4 regions of the Mesorhizobium sp. B2-5-3 genome follow, and region 1 is predicted to be linked to each of the others. Evidence: predicted binding sites of a transcription regulator. Region 1 holds the regulator's gene; each other region holds the start of a gene.
What was found. Region 1 encodes PhoB, which activates phosphate uptake and scavenging genes when phosphate is short. Its sites were predicted from a motif close to TGTCATNNANCTGTCAT; they were not measured.
Positions count from the first base shown of each region.

Region 1 (5,272 bases):
CCCGTCACCATCTTCCAGTTCGCTCTCAGCCCCTACGAGGAATGGCAGCAGCTGGCGTGGACCGGCGCACTCATAATCACCCTTACGGTTCTCGGGCTGAGCATCTTCGCCCGCAGCCTTACCGGACGCAGAGAGGACAGATGAAACCGATGTTGTCCACCGAGTTGAATACGCCCGAAGTCGCGGTCGAGAAAGCCAAGATCGAGGTCAAGGGCCTCAATTTCTACTATGGCCAGTCGAAGGCGCTGAAGGATATCAGCCTGTCGCTGCCCGAGCGCAGCGTCACCGCCTTCATCGGGCCTTCGGGCTGCGGGAAGTCGACGCTGCTGCGCGTCTTCAACCGCATCTACGAGCTTTACCCGAGGCAGAGCGCCGAGGGCCAGGTGCTGCTCGACGGCCAGAATATCCTCGACCGTTCGCAGGATCTCAACCTGCTCAGGACCAAGATCGGCATGGTGTTCCAGAAGCCGACGCCGTTCCCGATGTCGATCTACGAGAACATCGCCTTCGGCGTCAGGCTCTATGAGAAGCTCAGCAAGGCGGAGATGGACGGCCGTGTCGAGCAGGCGCTGAAGCGCGCGGCACTGTGGAGCGAGGTCAAGGACAAGCTCAACGCCAGCGGCCTCAGCCTTTCGGGCGGCCAGCAGCAGCGCCTCTGCATCGCCCGCACGGTGGCGGTGAAGCCGGAGGTCATCCTGCTCGACGAGCCTGCCTCGGCGCTCGATCCGCTGTCGACCGCCAAGATCGAGGAGCTGATCGACGAGTTGCAGGCCGATTATACGATCGTCATCGTCACCCACAACATGCAGCAGGCGGCGCGCGTGTCGAAGCAGACCGCCTTCATGTATCTGGGCGAGCTGGTCGAGTTCGACCGCACCGAGAAGATCTTCACGTCGCCCCGCGAGAAGCGCACGCAGGACTATATCACCGGCCGCTTCGGCTGATCCCAGGCATACGAGGACCAAGATCATGGCCGAACACACAGTCGCAGCCTTTGACGAAGATCTCGGACAGATCAGCAGGCTGATCCGCGACATGGGCGATCTCGCCTCATCGATGGTCGGCGGCGCGACCAAGGCGCTCCTGAATTCCGACAACGCGCTCGCCCAGCGCGTCGTCTCCGACGACGCGATCATGGATGCGCGCCAGCGCGAACTCGACGACCGCGCCATCACCCTGATCGCCAAGCGGCAGCCCATGGCGGACGATCTGCGCCATGTCGTCGGCTCGATCCGCATGGCGGGCGATCTCGAACGCATCGGCGATCTCGCCAAGAACATCGCCAAGCGCGTCGGCACCGTCGGCCTTGCCGCCACGCCGCGCGACCTGTCGCACTCCATCGACGCCATGGCGCAGCTTGTGCTGATCCAGGTCCAAGGCGTGATCGAGGAGTATGCGGCGCGCGATGCCGCGGCACTTGCCAAGCTGCGCGCCGACGATGAACGCATCGACGTCAAATACACGTCGGTCTTCCGCGAGCTGCTGACCTACATGATGGAGGATCCGCGCAACATCACCGCCTGCACGCATCTTTTGTTCTGCGCCAAGAATCTCGAGCGCATCGGCGATCACGTGACCAACATTGCCGAAAATGCCTATTATGTGCTGACCGGCACGCAATTGCCCGCCAATCGCCCGAAGCAGGACGAGACGGCGATGTCGGCGCCAGCGGCTTGACGGCAGGGGTGACCAGTCGATGATCGCGCCACGCATCATGGTGGTGGAGGACGAGGAGCCGCTGGGTGTGCTGCTCCGTTACAATCTGGAATCGGAGGGTTATCAGGTAGAGGTGGTGACGCGCGGCGACGAAGCCGAGATCCGCTTGCAGGAGAATGTCCCTGACCTTCTTGTGCTCGACTGGATGGTGCCGGCGGTGTCCGGCATCGAGCTCTGCCGCCGTCTCCGCATGCGGCCCGAGACCGAGCGGCTGCCGATCATCATGCTGACGGCGCGCGGCGAGGAAAGCGACCGGGTGCGCGGTCTCTCCACCGGCGCCGACGACTATCTGGTCAAGCCGTTCTCAACGCCGGAATTCATGGCACGCGTCAAGGCGCTGCTGCGCCGCGCCAAGCCCGAAGTTCTGTCCAGCGTGCTCAAGGTCGGCGACATCGTGCTCGACCGTGGATCGCACCGGGTCTACCGCAAGAAAAGCGAGATCCGGCTCGGGCCGACCGAGTTCCGCCTGCTCGAATTCATGATGCGACATCCCGGCCGCGTGTTCTCGCGCAGCCAACTGCTCGACAATGTCTGGGGCGAAACGATCTATATCGACGAGCGCACCGTGGACGTGCATGTCGGCCGGCTGCGCAAGGCGGTCAACAACGGCCGCATGCCTGACGTGATCCGCACCATTCGGGGCGCGGGGTATGCGATTCGCGAAGACTAGGGATATGTCACGCAACGTTCTCGCCCACGCCTGATTTCGCCTGTGCCCCCGGCGCGAAAATCTCCTGGTCGACGAAGGTCAGCGCGCGCATGGCGCAGCCCTCGCGGATCAGCGGCAGTTCGTTCGGCTCGGTGTCGAAGGAAATCGATTTCGAGTGCTGGCCGCCGGCGGTCTGGGCAATGGCCTCGCGCAGAGCCGGCTCGATCAGGTCGAAGGCGGCGGCGCTGACGCCGACCATGGCGACCGGCGCCGGATCGATCAGCGCGAACAGGCTGCCAAGGCCGTAACCCAGCGCCTCGCCGGCCTTGCGGTAGGCTTCGCGCTCCGGCCCGTCCTTTTCGCGCGCCGAGGCCGCCAGGGTGCGCATGTCGGCGTCGCTGACGTCGACGGGCTCGGTGTCCTCGCCAAGCTGCCTCGCGTTGCGCCAGATGGCATAGTTGCCGGCATAGGCCTCGACGCAGCCGCGCCGCCCGCAGCGGCAGAGCGCCCCGCCGGGGCGATGGATCATGTGGCCGAACTCGCCTCCGGATGAATGGGTGCCGGTGAACAGTTCACCCTTCAGCACCAAGCCCATGCCGATGCCGTGCGACAAAAGGATGGCGATGAAGTCGTCGCGGTAGCGCTGGGGATCGCGCCAGCGCAGCGCCACCGCCATCATGTTGCAATCGTTCTCCATGGTGGCGGGAATGCCGAACTCGGCCTCCAGTATGTCGGCGAAGGCGATGTCGGTCTGCGGCGTGATCGGCGACCACAGCATGGTGCGCGCATCCGTGTCGGTGATGCCCTGGATCGCCAGCGCGATACGGGCGATGCTGCCGACGTCGAGGTCGGGATCCTCGAACCGCCGCCTGACGATGGCCACGCATTCGCCGATCAGCGCCTCGCGCGACAGGGTGAGCGTGTCCAGCCGGCGCTGCTCTTCAGATATCACCTGGCCGGCATAGTCGATGACGGCGACGGAGAGAAAATTCAGCGACAGCACCACGGTCATCACCGCCGCGGCTTCAGGGTTGAGGCTGAGGCCGACCTGCGGCCGGCCGCGTTTCAGCGCACCGGCCTCGCTCGGCTTGCTCTGCGCCAGGATGCCTTCGCCAATCAGGTCGGAGGAGATCGCCGATATGGTGGAATGGCTGAGCCCGGTGGTCGCGGCAATCTCGGTGCGCGAGGGCTGCCCGGCACGGCGCACGGCCGCGATCACCATCGCCCGGTTGCGTCGGCGCAAATCGTCGTGGCGGATTCCGACCGACATGTTTCTCGCATCCTCCCCGTCGCCGCGTTCTCTCCCCAGGATCCCGACGACCGTCAAATACTGGCAGAACCGGCCTTGGCTGTCATTATTTATTCCGGAGCTCGAAAAAAATTCACGAGGACATCAAAATACATCAGAATCGACGTTGACAGCGTTCCGACGATGGACCAGTGTTTTTTCGAGGCTCGAAAAAATAGAGCCTTTGTGCCGGCCTACGGGCCTGTTTGGTCGCGCCATACGCGGCGCAGGGAGGATTAAGATGAAGAGATTCACAGCCGCCATCCTGGCGGGTGTCGCCATGTCGCTGACGCTCGCGTCGGTCGCGCAGGCGAAGGACAAGGTCATCGGCGTTTCCTGGTCGAACTTCCAGGAAGAGCGCTGGAAGACCGACGAGGCCGCCATGAAGAAGGCGATCGAAGCCGCCGGCGACAAGTATATTTCCGCCGACGCCCAGTCCAATCCCGGCAAGCAGCTCACCGACGTCGAGAGCCTGATCTCCCAGGGCGCCAATTCGCTGATCATCCTGGCGCAGGACGCCTCCGCCATCGGCCCGGCGGTGCAGAAGGCGCTCGACGAAGGCATTCCGGTCGTCGGCTATGACCGCCTGATCGAGAACAAGGACGTCTTCTATCTGACCTTCGACAACAAGGAAGTCGGCCGCATGCAGGCCCGCGAAGTGTTCAAGGTGAAGCCGGAAGGCAACTACGTCTTCATCAAGGGCTCGGGTGCCGATCCGAATGCCGATTTCCTGTTCTCGGGCTCCATGGAAGTGCTCAAGGACGCCATCGACAGCGGCAAGATCAAGAATGTCGGCGAAGCCTATACGGATGGCTGGCTGCCGGCCAATGCGCAGAAGAACATGGAGCAGTTCCTGACCGCCAACGACAACAAGGTCGACGCGGTCGTCGCGGCCAATGACGGCACTGCCGGCGGCGTCGTCGCGGCGCTGACGGCTCAAGGCCTGGCCGGTACCGTTCCGGTCTCGGGCCAGGACGGCGACCACGCGGCGCTGAACCGCATCGCGCTCGGCACGCAGACCGTGTCGGTGTGGAAGGACGCGCGTGAACTCGGCAAGAATGCCGCCGAGATCGCCTCGCAGCTGGCCGACGGCAAGAAGATGACCGATATCGCCGGCGTCAAGGACTTCACAACGCCCGGTGGGAACACCGTCAAATCGCTGTTCCTGACCCCGGTTGCGATCACCAAGGACAATCTCAACGTCGTCATCGACGCCGGCTGGATCAAGAAAGACGAGGTCTGTGCCGGCGTCGCGGCGGGCAGCGTAGCGGCCTGCAACTGATCTTCCATTTCATGCGATGAACGCCGCGGCTGCCAAGCCGCGGCGTTTTTTCAAGAAGATTTGTTTTTCCGCCCCGGGCGGGTAACTTCTAGGCTGGCTTCCGGCATCCCGCATCGGACGGGCAGGCCGGTGGGAGAAAATCATGACCGATACGACGTCCAACCCGCAGGCCGACACCGCGCGTGCGTCGGAACTCGGCGCCGTCGCCCGGTTCCTTAAGGCGACCGAGATCGACACGCGCATGCTCGGCATGATCGGCGCGCTGCTGCTGATCTGGATCGGGTTGCATGTCCTGTCCAGCCTGCGTCTCGGCGTCAATCCGCTCGATTTCGACAGC
Region 1 is NZ_VFUS01000001.1:60,020-65,291, reverse strand. Features, by position in the region: gene pstA (phosphate ABC transporter permease PstA) at 1-144, shown strand, start outside; gene pstB (phosphate ABC transporter ATP-binding protein PstB) at 141-944, shown strand; gene phoU (phosphate signaling complex protein PhoU) at 970-1,677, shown strand; gene phoB (phosphate regulon transcriptional regulator PhoB) at 1,697-2,386, shown strand; gene FJ867_RS00305 (ROK family protein) at 2,394-3,635, opposite strand; gene xylF (D-xylose ABC transporter substrate-binding protein) at 3,895-4,935, shown strand; gene FJ867_RS00295 (sugar ABC transporter permease) at 5,078-5,272, shown strand, end outside.

Region 2 (5,272 bases), on a different contig from region 1:
GATCAGCGTTTTCGGCACCGCCTGCAGCCCGGCGACGAAGAACAGGAAATTATAGCTGATCTGCTTCCAGGCGGCCGCCGCCACCAGAAGGATCATGGCGTCGGTGCCGTTGAGCAGCGGATCCCAGGCGACGCCCAAACGTCTCAGCAGATAAGACAGCGAGCCGATCGATGGATTGAACAGGAACAGCCACAGCATGCCTGCAATCGCCGGCGCCACCGCGTAGGGCCAGATCATCAGCGTGCGGTAGAGGCCTTTGCCGCGCACCACCTTTTCCGCCATCACGGCAAGGAGCAGCGCCACGCCCATGGCAACGATCACGGTCGCGAGCGAAAACACCACTGTGACCTTGATCGAGTTGAGATAGGCCGGGTCGGCAAGCACCTTGCGGAAATTGGCAAACCAGACGAACCTGCTCCTCAGCCCGAACGGGTCCTGCCTCAGCATCGACTGGTAGAGCGCCTGCCCGGCCGGCCAGTAGAAGAACACCAGCGTGATGGCAAGTTGCGGCGCCACCAGGAGGTATGGCAAGACTTTGTTGGGAAAGACGACGCGCGGGGTCAATGCGCCGCTCCGGCGTGGAAAGCCGAGCGGCACTCTACGGCGCTCACCGCTGCCCTGCCGGGCATCTCCCCCTCTTGGAGGAAGATTGGCAGTTCCTGCGGCAGCTGCCATTCTCCAGCTTTGACAATCGCCGAAAACGGTCGCGACAGCCAGTCTCCCCCCTTCAGGGGGAGATGCCCGGCAGGGCAGAGGGGGGCCTCGTAGAGCAAGGACTATAACTCGATAGGTTCGGACGCGCCCTAATTCCCCAGCGCTTCCTTGATCGCCGCGTTGCCACGCGTGACCGCATTGTCGAGCGCCTGCTGGGCGGTTTCCTGGCCGGCAAGCATCTTTTCGAACTCCTCGTTCTGGATGTCGCGCACCTGCGGCAAGTTCGGCAACCGCACGCCCTTCGAATTGTCGGTCGGCGCCTTGCCCGTCATCTGCAGGATCGGCGTCTCGCGACCGGGATTCTTGTCGTAGAAGCCGGACTTTTTCGTCGCCTCATAGGCGGCGAGCGTCACCGGCAGGTATCCCGATTTCTGGTGCAGATATTCCTGCACATCGGTCTTGGACAGATAGGCGAAGAAAGCCGCGACGCCTTTGTACTCCTCGTCGGACTTGCCGCCGAAGACCCAAAGGCTGGCACCGCCCGGCGTCGTGTTCTGCGGCGCGCCCTTGGCGTCGCTGTCATAGGGCAACTGGCCAATGCCGTAGTTCATGCCCGACTTGACGATGTCGCCTAGGCCGCCCGAGGATTCGGTGAAGATGCCGCATTCGCCGGCGAGGAATATCTGCTTGGCTTCGGAGGTGCGCCCGCCATATTTGAAGGTGCCGTCCTTGGCCAGATCGGCGAGCGCCTGGAAATGTTTGACGAAGATCGGCGAGTTGATCTTGAGTTCGACATCACCGCCGGCCAGGCCATTCTGCTGCGTGGCCCACGGCACATCGTTCCACGCCGCGAAGTTTTCCAGGTGTATCCAGGTCAGCCAGGTCGAGGTGTAGCCGCAAGCGGCGGCGCCGCTCGCCTTGATCTTTTTGGCATCCTCCCACACCTCGTTCCAGGTCTTGGGTGGGTTGTTCACATCGAGCCCCGCCTTCTGGAAGATGTCCTTGTTGTAGTAGAGGATCGGCGAGGAGGAGTTGTAGGGGAAGGACAGCATGGTGCCGTCCGGCGTCGAATAATAACCGACGATGCCTGGCAGATACTGGCTCTTGTCAAAGTCCATCCCGGCGCCGGTCAGCACCTCGGCCACTGGCTTGATCGCGTCCCGGGCCGCCATCATCACGCCGGTGCCGACATCGAACACCTGGATGATGTCAGGCGACTGGCCGGCGCGATAGGCGGCGATGCCGGCATTCAGCGTTTCGGGATAGGTGCCCTTGAAAACCGGAACAATCTGATAGTCGCCCTGGCTGGCGTTGAAATCCTTGGAAATCTTGTCGACGACCTCTGCGTTGGCGCCGGTCATGGCGTGCCACCAGCTGATCTGCGTGACGGCGAAGGCGGAGGTTGTGGAAAGCAGGGTCACGGCGACACCGGCCGCGAAGCCAAAGAACTTCATGTTTCGTCTCCCGTTCTCATTGCTTGTCATTGGCGAAAGGGGCACTCCCGCAATGGCACTATGTGTCGTTCGCGCGCAGCGGACAACGGTTTTGTTGCGGGCAGGCGCACTTCATGTCCGGCTAAAGTAGCGTTCACTTCCGGATGAAAGTGACCCGGAAAAGGATTGCATAGCGGCTTGCTGCTTGAATTGATGTACCAGGGACCTGTCTCGAGACGGTCAGCGACCTCACCGACGGACGGCGTCTAACAGCACATGACAACACTGACATGACAACGCTGAAAAAGGCGTCGGTTTAATGCTCGGTCGATGCGTGGAAATTCCCGTCCCGCGCTCAGCCTGACGGATTTGACATCGGCCAATCAGTCTGCTGGCCGGGAATGGGTCTGCCGCCGCTCAGTTCTGCTGCCGCTCGGTTCCAGAAGCGCGCGGCAAGTAGAGATGCAGGCTTGTTCCCTGACCGATTTCGCTATCGATTCGGACATGCCCACCGGATTGCTTGATGAAGCCGTAAACTTGGCTTAGCCCGAGTCCCGTACCCTGCCCTTCCGATTTTGTTGTGAAGAATGGTTCGAAAACGCGCGCCAGGGTGTCCTTGCTCATTCCACAGCCGGTATCGCGTACAGTCACGCGAACAAATGAAGCCGCCGCTGAACGCAAATCCTCCAGATCATTTGGAAAATTGCTGGTCTCAATCGTGAGGGTGCCACTGCCTTTCATTGCATCTCTGGCGTTCACCGCAAGGTTAAGAACGGCGATGTCGAGCTGGTTGGCATCGATAAGGATAGGGTCCAAGGCTGGATCCAGATTGCATTGCACCCGGATACCGCTCCCCAACGTCCGTTCCAGCAGCGTCGTCAGCCCCTTGATACGTTCATTGAGATCAATCTGTTCCGGGGCCAGGGATTGGCGTCGCGAAAAGGCAAGCAGTTGCTGTGTTAGCGCTCCTCCATTTTCGATCCGCCTGAACATCTCCTCGACCAGCAGAGTGACTTTCTCGTCCGCAGGATCTTTAGCGATCTGTTTCTCCAGAAGCCGAAGGCCAGACCCGAAAACGGCGAGTAGGTTGTTGAAGTCATGGACAATGCCAGCTGCGAGGCGTCCAATGGCTTCGAGCTTTTGTGACTGGCGTGCGTTTTCTTCTCTTGATCGCTGGGCCGAGACATCGCGCAGGCTGGCAAGCAATGCGGGCCTGCTGTCCCAGGTAACCTCGACCGTACGCATTTCCACTTCTGCCGGCTTGCGGCCGGAACGGTGAACGGTGATCTCGGCGATCTCTCCGGAGACGACCGGACGGCCGAGCGGAACGTGGAGGAGTTCGTCAAGCGGCTGTCCAAAAATTACGGCTGCCGCAGGATTGGCATAGAGCACTGTTCCGTCCAAATCGACCACCAGCATCCCGTCGGCGGTATTTTCGATCAACTGGCGAAAGCTGAGCTGGCTGATGCCAGCCGGAGATGTATCTCCGGGCGATTCCAGCATTTCGGCGGCGTTTTGCGCCGTATTCAAGGCGCTCTTCATGTCGACGTGTTGTCCACGGCGGAGTCGCCGAACACATCAGGCGCGCTGTCAAAGGGCTTTCCAAGATGCATACCGCCACTGTCGATGGTGAAGCGCCGTATCTGTTTGTCGTGTTCGCTGCCGCGCATTTTCAGCACCATCATGCCGCGATGCATGAATTCTTCCTGCTGAATGTAGCGCAACAGAATGATCGAATCGGTGAGTGTGGAAATATGCTGCTCGCTAGCGCTCTGGCCTCCGACAAGCGATTTGTTGGTAGCGGTGCAAAGGCCGGCAATTTCGCGCTTCTTTATGAAGGAGGTGACGCTGATCAAGAACTCACGAAACCCGGTTTCTGGCGCGATGCGTTCCAATGCCGACAAGCTGTCGATTGCCATGCGATCGGGTTTGAACTCCGCCACCAGTTCGCGGATCATCAGAAGGTGATCCGGCAAACTCTGCGCTTCCGGATAAAGGCAGACTACCTTCAGGCGACCATCCGCCTCCATCGCTTCGAAATCGACGCCCCAGCTACGCGCGTTGCGGAAAAGCTGGCCGCGGCTCTCCTCATAGCCGACGAGCAAGGCGCGTTCGCCCGCAGCCACTCCGCCTGCTAGAAAGTTGGTGACAAGTAGAGTCTTTCCGGTGCCTGTGGCTCCACTGACAAGGGTTACGCTGTCGCGAAAGAACCCGCCGCTGCACATTTTGTCGAGTTCGGAATTACCACTGGTGACCCGTTTCGTGCTTGATTGCTGCTCCAGGCGCAACGATGACAGAGGCACAGCTACGATGCCCTGTTCGGCGACCAGCGTTATGGGCACTTCGCCCTCAACGTGACGGCTGCCGCGCATTTTCAGGACTTCTATGGTCCGCCGACGGCGCTCGCGATCAAGGGCATTGCGAAGGATCACGACATTGTCTGCGACGAACTCCTCTATTCGGTGACGGGAGATTTCACCATATTCACTGTTGCGTTCCGCGGTCATAAGGACCGTCAGCCCTTCTTTCTTCAGCGCGGTCGCAATACGTAGAAGTTCGCGGCGCACTGCCGTCTGCTCGGCTACGAAATGATCGAAAAGTTGGGTAACCGAATCGAGCACGATGCGCTTTGCCCCGGCGCTTCGGCTCGCGTGCAGAATGCGGGTCAGAAGACCGGCGAGGTCGAAATCGCCCACAACCACCTGGTCCTGATCGCGCGGGCTCGCATCGACGAAAACAAGCTTGTCCGCCGCTCGCCAGCCGCGGATGTCCCAGCCGAAGCTCGCCATGTTTACCTCGATCTCGGTTGGCGACTCCTCGAAAGTGACGAAGACACCGGCCTCATTGAGACCGGTGATGCCATGCGCCAGGAACTGCGTGGCGAATACGGTCTTGCCGCTACCGGGCGTGCCGCCCACGATGGTGGTGCGTCCGCGCGGCAAGCCACCCATCACCAAGTCGTCAAAAGCCTCGATCCCTGTATTGACGCGTTCAAGAACCGGGTCGATAGAGATCTCATCCGTCGCGGTCATGAATATCATCCTTCTTGCGAAAACCGAAATAGTCCAGAACCTGAGCGATATTGCTGATGTCGCCCACCAGACGGCGCGGGGGATCGGCGGATTCGTCGGAGAGCGTCGGCGTTGCTAGTATCCCTGCTCGCTCCGCCTCATGAGGATGTTCCA
Region 2 is NZ_VFUS01000002.1:492,549-497,820, forward strand. Features, by position in the region: gene ugpA (sn-glycerol-3-phosphate ABC transporter permease UgpA) at 1-564, opposite strand, end outside; gene ugpB (sn-glycerol-3-phosphate ABC transporter substrate-binding protein UgpB) at 804-2,108, opposite strand; gene FJ867_RS07040 (ATP-binding protein) at 2,505-3,629, opposite strand; gene kaiC (circadian clock protein KaiC) at 3,626-5,119, opposite strand; gene FJ867_RS07050 (circadian clock KaiB family protein) at 5,103-5,272, opposite strand, start outside.
Region 2: a site for PhoB is predicted at 2,367-2,383, ahead of ugpB (sn-glycerol-3-phosphate ABC transporter substrate-binding protein UgpB). Genes of this name have one in related genera too.

Region 3 (5,272 bases), on a different contig from region 1:
GGATGCGCGCCACGAGGTGCTGCCCGACGTCGACTTTGCCGCGCACGCCGCGAGCATGGGGGCGATCGCCGAGAAGGTCTCGTCGATCGCAGGGCTGGAGACGGCGCTGGCTCAGGCGAAAGGCAACGACCGCACCACGGTACTGGTCATCGACACCGATCCGCTGGTCTCCACCGATGCCGGCGGCCACTGGTGGGACGTGGCGGTGCCGGAAGTCTCCGAGCGCAGCCAAGTGAACGCGGCGCGCAAGGTCTATGACGAGAAGCGGCGGATGCAGAGCGTCGGCGATTGATCTCGGCGCTGCCCACCCCCTACCTCCCCCTTGTGGGGAGGTCGGACCGAAGGTCCGGGTGGGGTCTGGCGCCGCACCCCCACCCCGCTGCTTCGCAGCGACCCTCCCCACAAGGGGGAGGGTGAACAAGAACCGGAGTGACGACTTGAAAGCCAAACTGGGCATGTCCCCCATCGCGTGGTGGAACGACGATCTTGCGGAACTCAGCGACGACGTGTCGTTGGAGGAGTGCCTACGCCAGTCGCGTTCGGCCGGCTTCACCGGCATGGAGATGGGACGGCGCTTTCCCAAGGACCCCAAGGTGATGCTGCCGATCCTGAAGGCGGCTGACGTCACACTGTGCGGCGGCTGGTTCTCGGGCACGCTGGTCGACGAGGAGATGAGCAAGAACAAGGATCGCATCCAGCCGATGATCGACCTGTTCAAGGCGGTCAACGCGCCTTGCATCGTCTATGGCGAGGTTGGCCGTTCGATCCAGGGCGACCGCTCGAAGCCGCTCGCCACCAAGCCGAAACTCTCGGGCGACGAGATGAAGGCCTATGCCAGGCGCCTGACCGAATTCGGCGAATGGTGCGCCGAGCAAGGCATGCCGCTTTCCTATCATCACCATATGGCGGCGGTGGTCGAGACCGAGGCGGAGCTCGACGCCTTCATGCGCCATTCCGGAGCGGGCATTCCGCTGCTGCTTGACGCTGGACATCTGGCCTTTGCCGGCGGCGATGTGCTGCGCGCCATCGACAATCACCACAAGCGCATCAGCCATGTGCATGTGAAGGATGTACGCATGGGCGTGATCGAGAAGCTCGACCGCACGAAGCAGTCCTTCCTCGACGCGGTGGCGCTTGGCGCCTTCACCGTGCCGGGCGACGGCTCGCTGGATTTCGGCGCCATCGTGCAGCGTTTCGCCGACCACGGCTATGAAGGCTGGTTCGTGGTCGAGGCCGAACAGGACCCGAAGAAGAACCCGCCGCTCAAGATGGCGCAGGTGGGCCACAAGGAGTTGATGCGGGTGATGACGGCGGCCGGCTATACGGTCGAGACGCAGGGCTTCCCCGATGTCTGATCGGGTTCTCGCCAGGCCGGGCTTGCTGTAGGTTGCCGCGATGAAAGATTCCGAGCACCCCTTCTTCCGGCCATTGTGGCGGCGTGTCGCCGTCGTCGCGGTGTGCGTCATCTGGTCGATCATCGAATTCGCGAGCGGCACGCCGTTCTGGGGCGTGATCGCGCTGGGCTTCGCCGGCTATGGCGTCTGGCAGTTTTTTTATCTCTACAAGCCGGCCGACGAGAACAAGGCGCCCGCCGAAGTCGAACCGAAGGAGTAACCGGATGTCGAAGCTGCTGGTCAAAGCCGACAAGGGCCATGGCCGTGTCGCGCACGTCACGCCGCAAAGCGCCGGCTGGACCTATGTCGGGTTCGACCTGCATCGGCTGAAACCGGGCGAAACGGCTTCGGGAACAACGGACGATCGCGAAGTCTGCCTGGTGTTCGTCACCGGCAAGGGCACGGTCGCGGCCGGCGGCAAGGATCTCGGCCTGCTCGGCCAGCGCATGTCGCCCTTCGAAGGCAAACCATGGTCGGTCTATGTGCCGCAGGGATCGGACTGGTCGGTGACGGCTGATAGCGGACTGGAACTGGCGGTCTGCTCGGCGCCGGGATTGAGCGGCGGCCTGCCGGTTCGCGTCATCGGGCCTGACGACCTCGGCCAGGAGGTGCGCGGCAAGGGCACCAATACGCGCTACGTCACCAACATCCTGCCCGAGGGCAAGCCGGCCGATTCGCTGCTGGTGGTCGAGGTCATCACGCCCGGCGGCCATACGTCGAGCTATCCGCCGCACAAGCACGACCAGGACAATCTCCCTAACGAATCCTATCTCGAGGAAACCTATTATCACCGCCTCAACCCGCCGCAGGGCTTTGCTTTCCAGCGGGTCTATACCGACGCCGACAAGGACGGCTCCCGCGCGCTGGACGAGGCGATGGCGATCGAGGACGGCGACGTCGTGCTGGTGCCCAAGGGCTATCACCCCTGCGCGGCTTGCCATGGCTACGACCTCTACTATCTCAACGTCATGGCCGGCCCGAAGCGGACGTGGAAATTCCACAATGCGCCCGAGCACGAATGGCTGATGAAGGCCTGACCGTTGCGCGTTCACGGCTGAACCTGTTGGTCCAGATCAGAAAAATCGTCGGCTAAGGACCGGCGGGGTCGATTTGCCTTCGAAAACCCTTCAAAGCTTCGTCAATCCGTCATGGAAATCACCTATGGCAACGGGCTGACGAGGATTTTCGATGCGCTACGCCATCTACTTCACCCCCCAACAGGACGAAAAATTGGCGCGGATCGCCGCCAACTGGCTGGGCCGTGACCCGTTCGGCGCCGCGACGCGACCGGTGGAGGCGGTGGGCGATTTGTCGGCGGCGGAAGTCGCCTTCCACACCGCATCGGCACGGCGCTATGGTTTTCACGCAACGCTGAAAGCCCCTTTCCGGTTAGCGGCCAACGAAACCGAAGCCTCGTTGCGCGCAGCGCTCGACGCCTTTGCCCAGGCGACGCCCGTTGTGATGATCCCGCGTCTCGTCGTCAGCCAGATCGACGGTTTCTTCGCACTGGTGCCGGAGGCGCCATTGCCTCCGCTCAATCGCTTCGCCGATGATGTGGTGCGCGATTTCGACCGCTTTCGCGCGCCGTTGACGGAGGCCGAGATCGAGCGGCGCAGCCCGGACTCGCTGAAGCCGGGCGAATTCCGCAATCTCTGCCAATGGGGCTATCCTTACGTCTTCGAGAGCTTCCGCTTTCACATGACGCTGTCCGGCAGGGCCGGGCCACAGGAAAGCCCTCGTCTTCGCCTGGCAATCGAGGGCCTGTTCACCGAGGTGCTGCGCCAGCCGGTTCCGGTGGACGCGCTGACGTTGTTCATCGAGCCCGAACCCGGCGCCCCGTTCATGGTGCTTTCCCAGCACGCGCTCGGGCGCCGTCCGGCCAGAAAAACCGCCTGAAGCAACAAGCCGCAAAGGCGAGAAAAAACCAAGGACTGCCTAAGATGACCGCCGACACCATTCTGAGCAACGCCCGCATCGTTCTTGCCGACGAGATCATCGACGGTTCGCTCGTGATGCGTGACGGTCTGATCGCCGACATATCCGCCGGCGTCGTGCGAGCCGGCGAGGACATGGCTGGCGACTTCATCATTCCGGGACTGGTCGAGCTGCACACCGATCACCTGGAAGGCCACTATGCGCCGCGGCCCAAGGTGCGTTGGAACCCGATCGCCGCCGTGCTCGCCCATGACGCGCAGGTGGCGACGGCAGGCATCACCACCGTGCTCGACGCCTTGCGTGTCGGCATGGACGAGGATGCCGATCTCAACGCCGCCGACATCCGCAAGCTCGCCGATGCGATCGAGGACAGCGTGCGGATGGATCGATTGCGGGCCGATCATTTCATCCATCTACGCTGCGAGGTCTCGGCGCCGGATTGCCTCAGGGCCTTCGCCAATTTCGAGACGGACGAACGGGTGAAGCTCGCCTCGCTGATGGACCATGCGCCAGGCCAGCGCCAGTTCGTCAACCTCGAAACCTACGCCTACTACTATCAGCGCAAGCTGAAGCTGACCGATCACGATTTCCAGAAATTCTGCGAGAAGCGGATGGGCGAATCGGCCCGGAATTCGGCCCCGAACCGCGTCTTCATCGCCGCCGCCTGCCACGAGCGCGGCATCGTGCTTGCGAGCCATGACGATGCGACGACGGGCCATGTCGACGAAGCCATCGAGCAAGGCGTGCGCGTTGCCGAATTCCCGACCACCGAGGAGGCCGCCAGAGCTTCGAAGGATGCCGGGCTCGGCGTGCTGATGGGCGCGCCCAATGTCATGCGCGGCGCCTCGCATTCGGGCAATGTCTCGGCGCGCACGCTGGCCAGCGACGGCCTGCTCGACATATTGTCGTCCGACTACATCCCCTTCAGCCTGATCCAGTCCGCCTTCTTTCTCGGCGACGTCGTCGATAGCATTTCCCTGCCGCAGGCGGTGGCAATGGTGTCCAAGAACCCGGCCGAGGCCGTCGGTCTTTCCGATCGCGGCGTCATCGAAGAGGGCCGCCGGGCCGACCTGGTGCGCGTGCGCCTCGACGACCACGTTCCGGTGGTGCGCACGGTCTGGCGGCAGGGGCGGCGGGTCGCGTGATGGCTTCGGCATTGATCGAGCGTGAACTGTCGGCCGAGGCGTTTCCCATACGCGACGGCGTCTTCGTTGCCGTGGTGGGCCCGAGCGGCGCCGGCAAGGATACGATCATCGGCCATGCCAAGGCGCTTTTCGCCGACGAGCCGCGGCTGGAGTTCGTGCGCCGCGTCATCACCAGACCGAGCGACACGGCAAGCGAGGATCACGACACGCTGGCGGATGCCGCCTTCATCGAAGCCGAAGCCGACGGCGCCTTCGCCGTCTCCTGGGAGGCGCACGGCCTGCGCTACGGCCTGCCGGCCGAGGTCGATTGGGCAGTGGCCAACGGCCATGTCGCTGTCGCCAACGTATCGCGCGCGATCATCCCTGCCTTGCGGGAGCGCTATGCCAATCTGGCCGTCGTCGAGATCACCGCTTCGCCCGATGTGCTGGCCGGGCGGCTGGCGATGCGTGGCCGCGAGTCGCGCGGGGAGGTTCTGGCACGCCTGGCGCGCAGCGCCCCTGTGACGCTGTCCGGACCCGGCGTCACCTCGATCGACAATAGCGGTTCGCGCGAAGCGGCAGGCGAGCGCTTTGCCGAGGTGCTGCGCAAGGCGATGGCGTTCTCCGACATGTCGGGGCTGATCGACTAAAGGTGTCGATGGTCAGGTGGCGCTCGCCTGATCTGAACATCGAAACACCCTCCTTTTATGCCGCGTGCCGGTCGTGATCGGCACGCGGCGTGCCGGCCGACGGCGTTGCCGAAGGTTGTGTCGGCGCGTCCAGAACCGCGACGTGATGGCGGTACACCATTTCCCAGCC
Region 3 is NZ_VFUS01000015.1:13,168-18,439, reverse strand. Features, by position in the region: gene iolD (3D-(3,5/4)-trihydroxycyclohexane-1,2-dione acylhydrolase (decyclizing)) at 1-292, shown strand, start outside; gene iolE (myo-inosose-2 dehydratase) at 438-1,355, shown strand; gene FJ867_RS25545 (DUF3329 domain-containing protein) at 1,396-1,614, shown strand; gene iolB (5-deoxy-glucuronate isomerase) at 1,619-2,431, shown strand; gene FJ867_RS25535 (DUF1045 domain-containing protein) at 2,583-3,290, shown strand; gene FJ867_RS25530 (alpha-D-ribose 1-methylphosphonate 5-triphosphate diphosphatase) at 3,335-4,474, shown strand; gene phnN (phosphonate metabolism protein/1,5-bisphosphokinase (PRPP-forming) PhnN) at 4,471-5,103, shown strand; gene FJ867_RS25520 (DUF2231 domain-containing protein) at 5,159-5,272, opposite strand, start outside.
Region 3: a site for PhoB is predicted at 2,528-2,544, ahead of FJ867_RS25535 (DUF1045 domain-containing protein). Genes of this name have one in related genera too.

Region 4 (5,272 bases), on a different contig from region 1:
TCGCCTCGCGCGAAATGCCGATGCCCTATGGCTGGGGCACCGGCGGCGTCCAGGTTACCGCTTCGATCATCGGCCCCGACGATGTGCTGAAGGTCATCGACCAGGGCGCCGACGACACCACCAATGCGGTCTCGATCCGCGCCTTCTTCAAGAAGGTCGCCAATGTCGCGGTGACGACCGACACGGCCAGCGCCACCATCATCCAGACCCGACACCGCATTCCCGAACATCCGCTCGCCGCGGGCCAGGTGCTGGTCTATCAGGTGCCGATACCCGAGCCCCTGCGCTTCCTCGAGCCGCGCGAGACCGAAACGCGCAAGATGCATGCGCTGGAGGAATACGGCCTCATGCATGTGAAGCTCTATGAGGACATCGCCAAGCACGGCCGCATCGCCACCACCTATGCCTATCCGGTGAAGGTCGAGGGCCGCTATGTGATGGACCCGTCTCCGACGCCGAAATTCGACAATCCCAAGATGCACCGCTCGCCGGCTTTGCAGCTGTTCGGCGCCGGCCGCGAGAAGCGCATCTATGCGCTGCCGCCCTTCACTGATGTGGTCAGCCTCGACTTCGAGGATCATCCGTTCGAGGTGCAGACCTTCGACCAGCCCTGCGCGCTATGCGGAGCCGAGAACGTCTATCTCGACGAGGTCATCCTCGATGATCACGGCGGCCACATGTTCGTCTGCTCCGACACCGACCACTGCGAGAAGCGGCGCAGCGCCCCTACCTCCTCCTTGTGGGGAGGTCGCGCCGAAGGTGGGGGTAGCGACCCATCGGCAGCCCCCACCCCGGCGCTGCGCGCCGACCCTCCCCACAAGGGGGAGGGTAAGGAGATACAATGACCGAAGAACCCTTGCTGCGCGTTTCGGCGCTCTCCAAATTCTACGGCTCGCGCGTCGGCTGCGACAACGTCACCTTCGATCTGTGGCCGGGCGAAGTCTTGGCTGTCGTGGGCGAATCCGGCTCCGGCAAGACGACTTTGCTCAACTGCCTGTCGACACGACTGTTGCCCTCATCCGGCACCGCCAGCTACCGCATGCGCGACGGCCAGTTCCGCGAACTCTACCGCATGAGCGAGGCCGAGCGCCGCTTCCTGATGCGCACCGACTGGGGCTTTGTCCACCAGAATCCGGCCGACGGCTTGCGCATGACGGTGTCGGCCGGCGCCAATGTCGGCGAGCGGCTGATGGCGGTGGGCGACCGCCACTACGGCAAGATCCGCGCCACCGCCGTTGACTGGCTGTCGCGCGTCGAGATCGAGGAAGACCGCATCGACGACGAGCCGCGCGCCTTTTCCGGCGGCATGCGCCAGCGCCTGCAGATTGCCCGCAACCTCGTCACCGGCCCGCGGCTGGTGTTCATGGATGAACCGACAGGCGGCCTCGACGTCTCGGTGCAGGCGCGCCTGCTCGACCTGCTGCGCGGCCTCGTCACCGATCTCGGCCTCGCCGCCATCGTCGTCACCCATGACCTCGCGGTGGCGCGGCTTTTGTCGCAGCGCATGATGGTGATGAAGGACGGCCGCGTCGTCGAAAGCGGCCTCACCGACCGCGTGCTCGATGACCCGCGCGCGCCCTATACGCAATTGCTTGTTTCTTCGATTCTGCAGGTCTGACGATGGCGCCAGGTCACCCCCCTCTGGCCTGCCCGCAAACGAGTAACGATTGGAGTACCTTCTGATGCCGACGCCTCTCGTTGTCTCCGATCTCGCCAAAAGCTTCACCATGCATCTGCGCGACGGCATCAAACTGCCTGTCGTCGCCGGCGTCTCCTTCTCGATCCGCGCCGGTGAATGCACCGTGCTCGGCGGACCGTCCGGGGCCGGCAAGAGTTCGATCCTGAAAATGCTCTACGGCAATTACGCCGCCGACGAAGGCCAGATCATCGTCAGGCACGAAGACGGGCTGATCGACCTTGCCAGCGCCAGCCCGCGCACCGTGCTTGCCGTGCGCCGCCAGACCATCGGCTATGTCAGCCAGTTCCTGCGCACCGTGCCCCGCGTATCGGCGCTCGACGTCGTCGCTGAGCCGCTCGTAGAGCGCGGCGAGGATCGCGAAGCAGCAAGAAGCAAGGCGCGCGCCCTGCTGGCGCAGCTTAACCTGCCGGAAAAACTCTGGGCATTGCCGCCGGCGACCTTCTCCGGCGGCGAGCAGCAGCGCGTCAACATCGCGCGCGGCTTCATCACCAGGCACCCGATCCTGCTGCTTGACGAGCCGACCGCTTCGCTCGACGCAAGGAACCGCGATGTGGTGATCGAACTCATCGCCGCCAAGAAGGCGGCAGGCGTCGCCCTGCTCGGCATCTTCCACGACCATGATGTGCGCGAAGCGGTGGCCGACCGCATCATCGACGTCACCGCCTTCGCCCCGGGAAAGCTCGCCGCATGAGCAGGAAATTGTCGGAGACGCCGCTGGTTCATCCGACGGCGGACGTGGAGAATTCGAGGCTTGGCCGCTGGACCGAAATCGCCGATCGCTGTCGGGTTTCGGAAAGCGAACTCGGCGACTATTCCTACATGATGCAGGACTGCGCCGTCTGGTGTGCTACGATCGGCAAGTTCTCCAATATTGCGGCAAGTGTGCGCATCAACGCCACCAACCATCCGACCTGGCGGCCGACGCTGCACCATTTCACCTACCGCGCCTCGGACTATTGGGACGATGCCGAACATGAGAGCGAATTTTTCGCTGAGCGCCGTGCCAGGCGTATTTTCATCGGTCACGACACTTGGCTCGGCCACGGCTCGACGGTCCTGCCCGGCATCACCATTGGCGACGGTGCCGCGGTCGGCGCCGGTGCGGTGGTATCGAAGGATGTCGCTCCCTACACCATCGTCGCCGGCGTGCCGGCAAAGCCGATCCGCGAGCGCTTCGACCGCCGCACCGCCGAGCGCTACCAGGCGCTGGCCTGGTGGGATTGGGACCATGCAAGGCTGCGCGCCGCACTCGACGATTTCCGTCAGCTCGAGGCCGAAGCTTTCCTGGAAAAATACGATGGATGACGGTGGTGAATGGAATAGGGCTGCTCACCATTCGCATCCCTTACATAGAGTTCGGACAGGGGGCTGTCTTCTCAAGCCGCCTGCCTTCCGCAGCTTCAGGGACGTGGAGCATTTCGAGGAACTGATGGTCCTGGCCTGATCGCGCACGACACGGCTGTGGGTGGTAACAAAACTGACATCAATCCGACACCGCAGGTTCATGGCGCTGCGCTAGCGAGGGTCAACAGGACCTTCAACCGCGACTGGACGGGAACGCACCATGTCAGCCACGCTCGAAATCCGCGGCGTCACCCGACGATTTGGCAAGAACACCGCCGTTAACGATGTCAGCATCTCGATCCCGCAGGGTCAGATGGTCGGCGTCATCGGCCGTTCCGGCGCCGGCAAGTCGACCCTTCTGCGTATGATCAACCGCCTCATCGATCCCAGCCATGGATCGATTTTCTTCGACGGAGCCGAGGTCTCGCAATTGCGCGGTTCGCCGCTCAGGCGCTGGCAGCGCGACTGCGCCATGATCTTCCAGCAATTCAACCTTGTGCCGCGCCTCGACGTGCTGACCAATGTGCTGCTCGGCCGGCTGAACCATCGTCCGACCCTGTCGAACCTTTTCGGCATGTTCTCGCGAACCGAATGTGCGCAGGCGGTCGCGGCCCTCGAGCGGCTCGACATCGCCCGTACCGCGCTGCAGCCCGCCGGCACCTTGTCGGGCGGCCAGCAGCAGCGTGTCGCCATTGCCCGCGCCATGATGCAGCAGCCCCGGGTGATCCTGGCCGACGAACCGATCGCTTCGCTCGACCCGCTCAACGCCAAGGTGGTGATGGATTCGCTGCAGGACATCAATTTGCGCGAAGGCATCACCGTGGTCACCAACCTGCACACGCTGGACACCGCCCGTACCTATTGCAACCGCATCATCGGCATGGCCGCGGGCAAGGTCGTGTTCGACGGGCCGCCGGAGGAGCTTAACCGCGAGGCCGTCCGTCTCGTCTATGGCGCCGACAGCAATGGCGGCGAAATCTCCGAGGCCATCACCTCCACCAGCGTTGCCTTCAAGCAAAAGATCGCCGCATCTGCCGGACCGCTCGAACCCGCGTTCCCGGGTTACTGAGAGCGGACATGGATCGCCAGCCCGCGTCAGGGCACCCGTCAAAATCACCAACGCCGCCGGCGCGGGGCCGGAACCTACAGGAGAGAAATCAGATGTTCAGGAAGATGGTTTTCAGCGCCGTTTCGGTGCTCGCAATGGCCACCGGCGCGGCGCATGCCGCCGATATGAAGGAATTCCGCGTCGGCATCCTCGGCGGCGAGAACGAAACCGACCGGCTGCGCAACTACCAGTGCCTCGCCGATCACCTGAAGGCTGAATTCGGCTTCGAGAAGGTCTCGCTGTTTCCGGCCGCTGACTATGACGGTGTCATCCAGGGCCTTCTCGGCGGCACGCTCGACTTCGCCGAACTCGGCGCTTCCGGCTATGCCAGCGTCGTCCTCAAGGATCCCAAGGCGGTGACCCCGATCCTCACCACCCAGCAGACCGACGGCGCGACCGGCTACTATTCGATCGGCCTGGCGCTGAAGTCTTCCGGCATCACCGACATCAAGTCGGCCAAGGGCAAGAAGCTCGGCTACGCCGATCCGGATTCGACCTCCGGCTATCTGATCCCGCTGACGCAGATTCCGAAGGACACGGGCGCGTCGAACGAGACCTTCTTCGCCTCGACCCAGTTCAATGGCGGCCATGAGAACAATGTGCTCGCCGTGCGAGACGGCAAGGTCGACGTGGCCGTGGACGATTCCTCCGGCATCGGCGACTTCAAGGACGGCTACACCTCCGGCACCTTCCACAAGGAAGTCGCCAAGGGCGCCGTCGACCCCAACGACTTCGTCGAGGTCTGGCGCTCGGGCCTGATCCCGAACGGTCCGCTGGTCGTGCGCACGGCGCTCGGCGACGAGATGACGGCCAAGCTGGCGGCCTTCTTCACCGACCTGCCCAAGAAGGACAAGGCTTGCTTCGAAGGCGTCGAAGGCGGTGATTTTACCGGCTACGTTCCGGTGAAGGCGGATTTCTACAACGTCATCGTCGAAGCCCGTAAGGCAGCCATCGGCGGCTAAAGGCAGAAGTCAGGAAGGGCGGCGTCGAGAAAACGCCGCCCTTCTTGCATCTCCGACCATGACCCTTTCCCTGACAGCTCCTTCCGGCGCCACGCACCAGATGGCCGACGCCTGGCGTCGCCAGACCTCCTTGCGCCGGCTCTACACCGCCATCGGCGT
Region 4 is NZ_VFUS01000002.1:348,274-353,545, forward strand. Features, by position in the region: gene FJ867_RS06295 (alpha-D-ribose 1-methylphosphonate 5-phosphate C-P-lyase PhnJ) at 1-845, shown strand, start outside; gene phnK (phosphonate C-P lyase system protein PhnK) at 842-1,618, shown strand; gene phnL (phosphonate C-P lyase system protein PhnL) at 1,683-2,390, shown strand; gene FJ867_RS06310 (DapH/DapD/GlmU-related protein) at 2,387-3,004, shown strand; gene phnC (phosphonate ABC transporter ATP-binding protein) at 3,264-4,112, shown strand; gene phnD (phosphonate ABC transporter substrate-binding protein) at 4,205-5,113, shown strand; gene phnE (phosphonate ABC transporter, permease protein PhnE) at 5,172-5,272, shown strand, end outside.
Region 4: a site for PhoB is predicted at 3,178-3,194, ahead of phnC (phosphonate ABC transporter ATP-binding protein). Genes of this name have one in related genera too.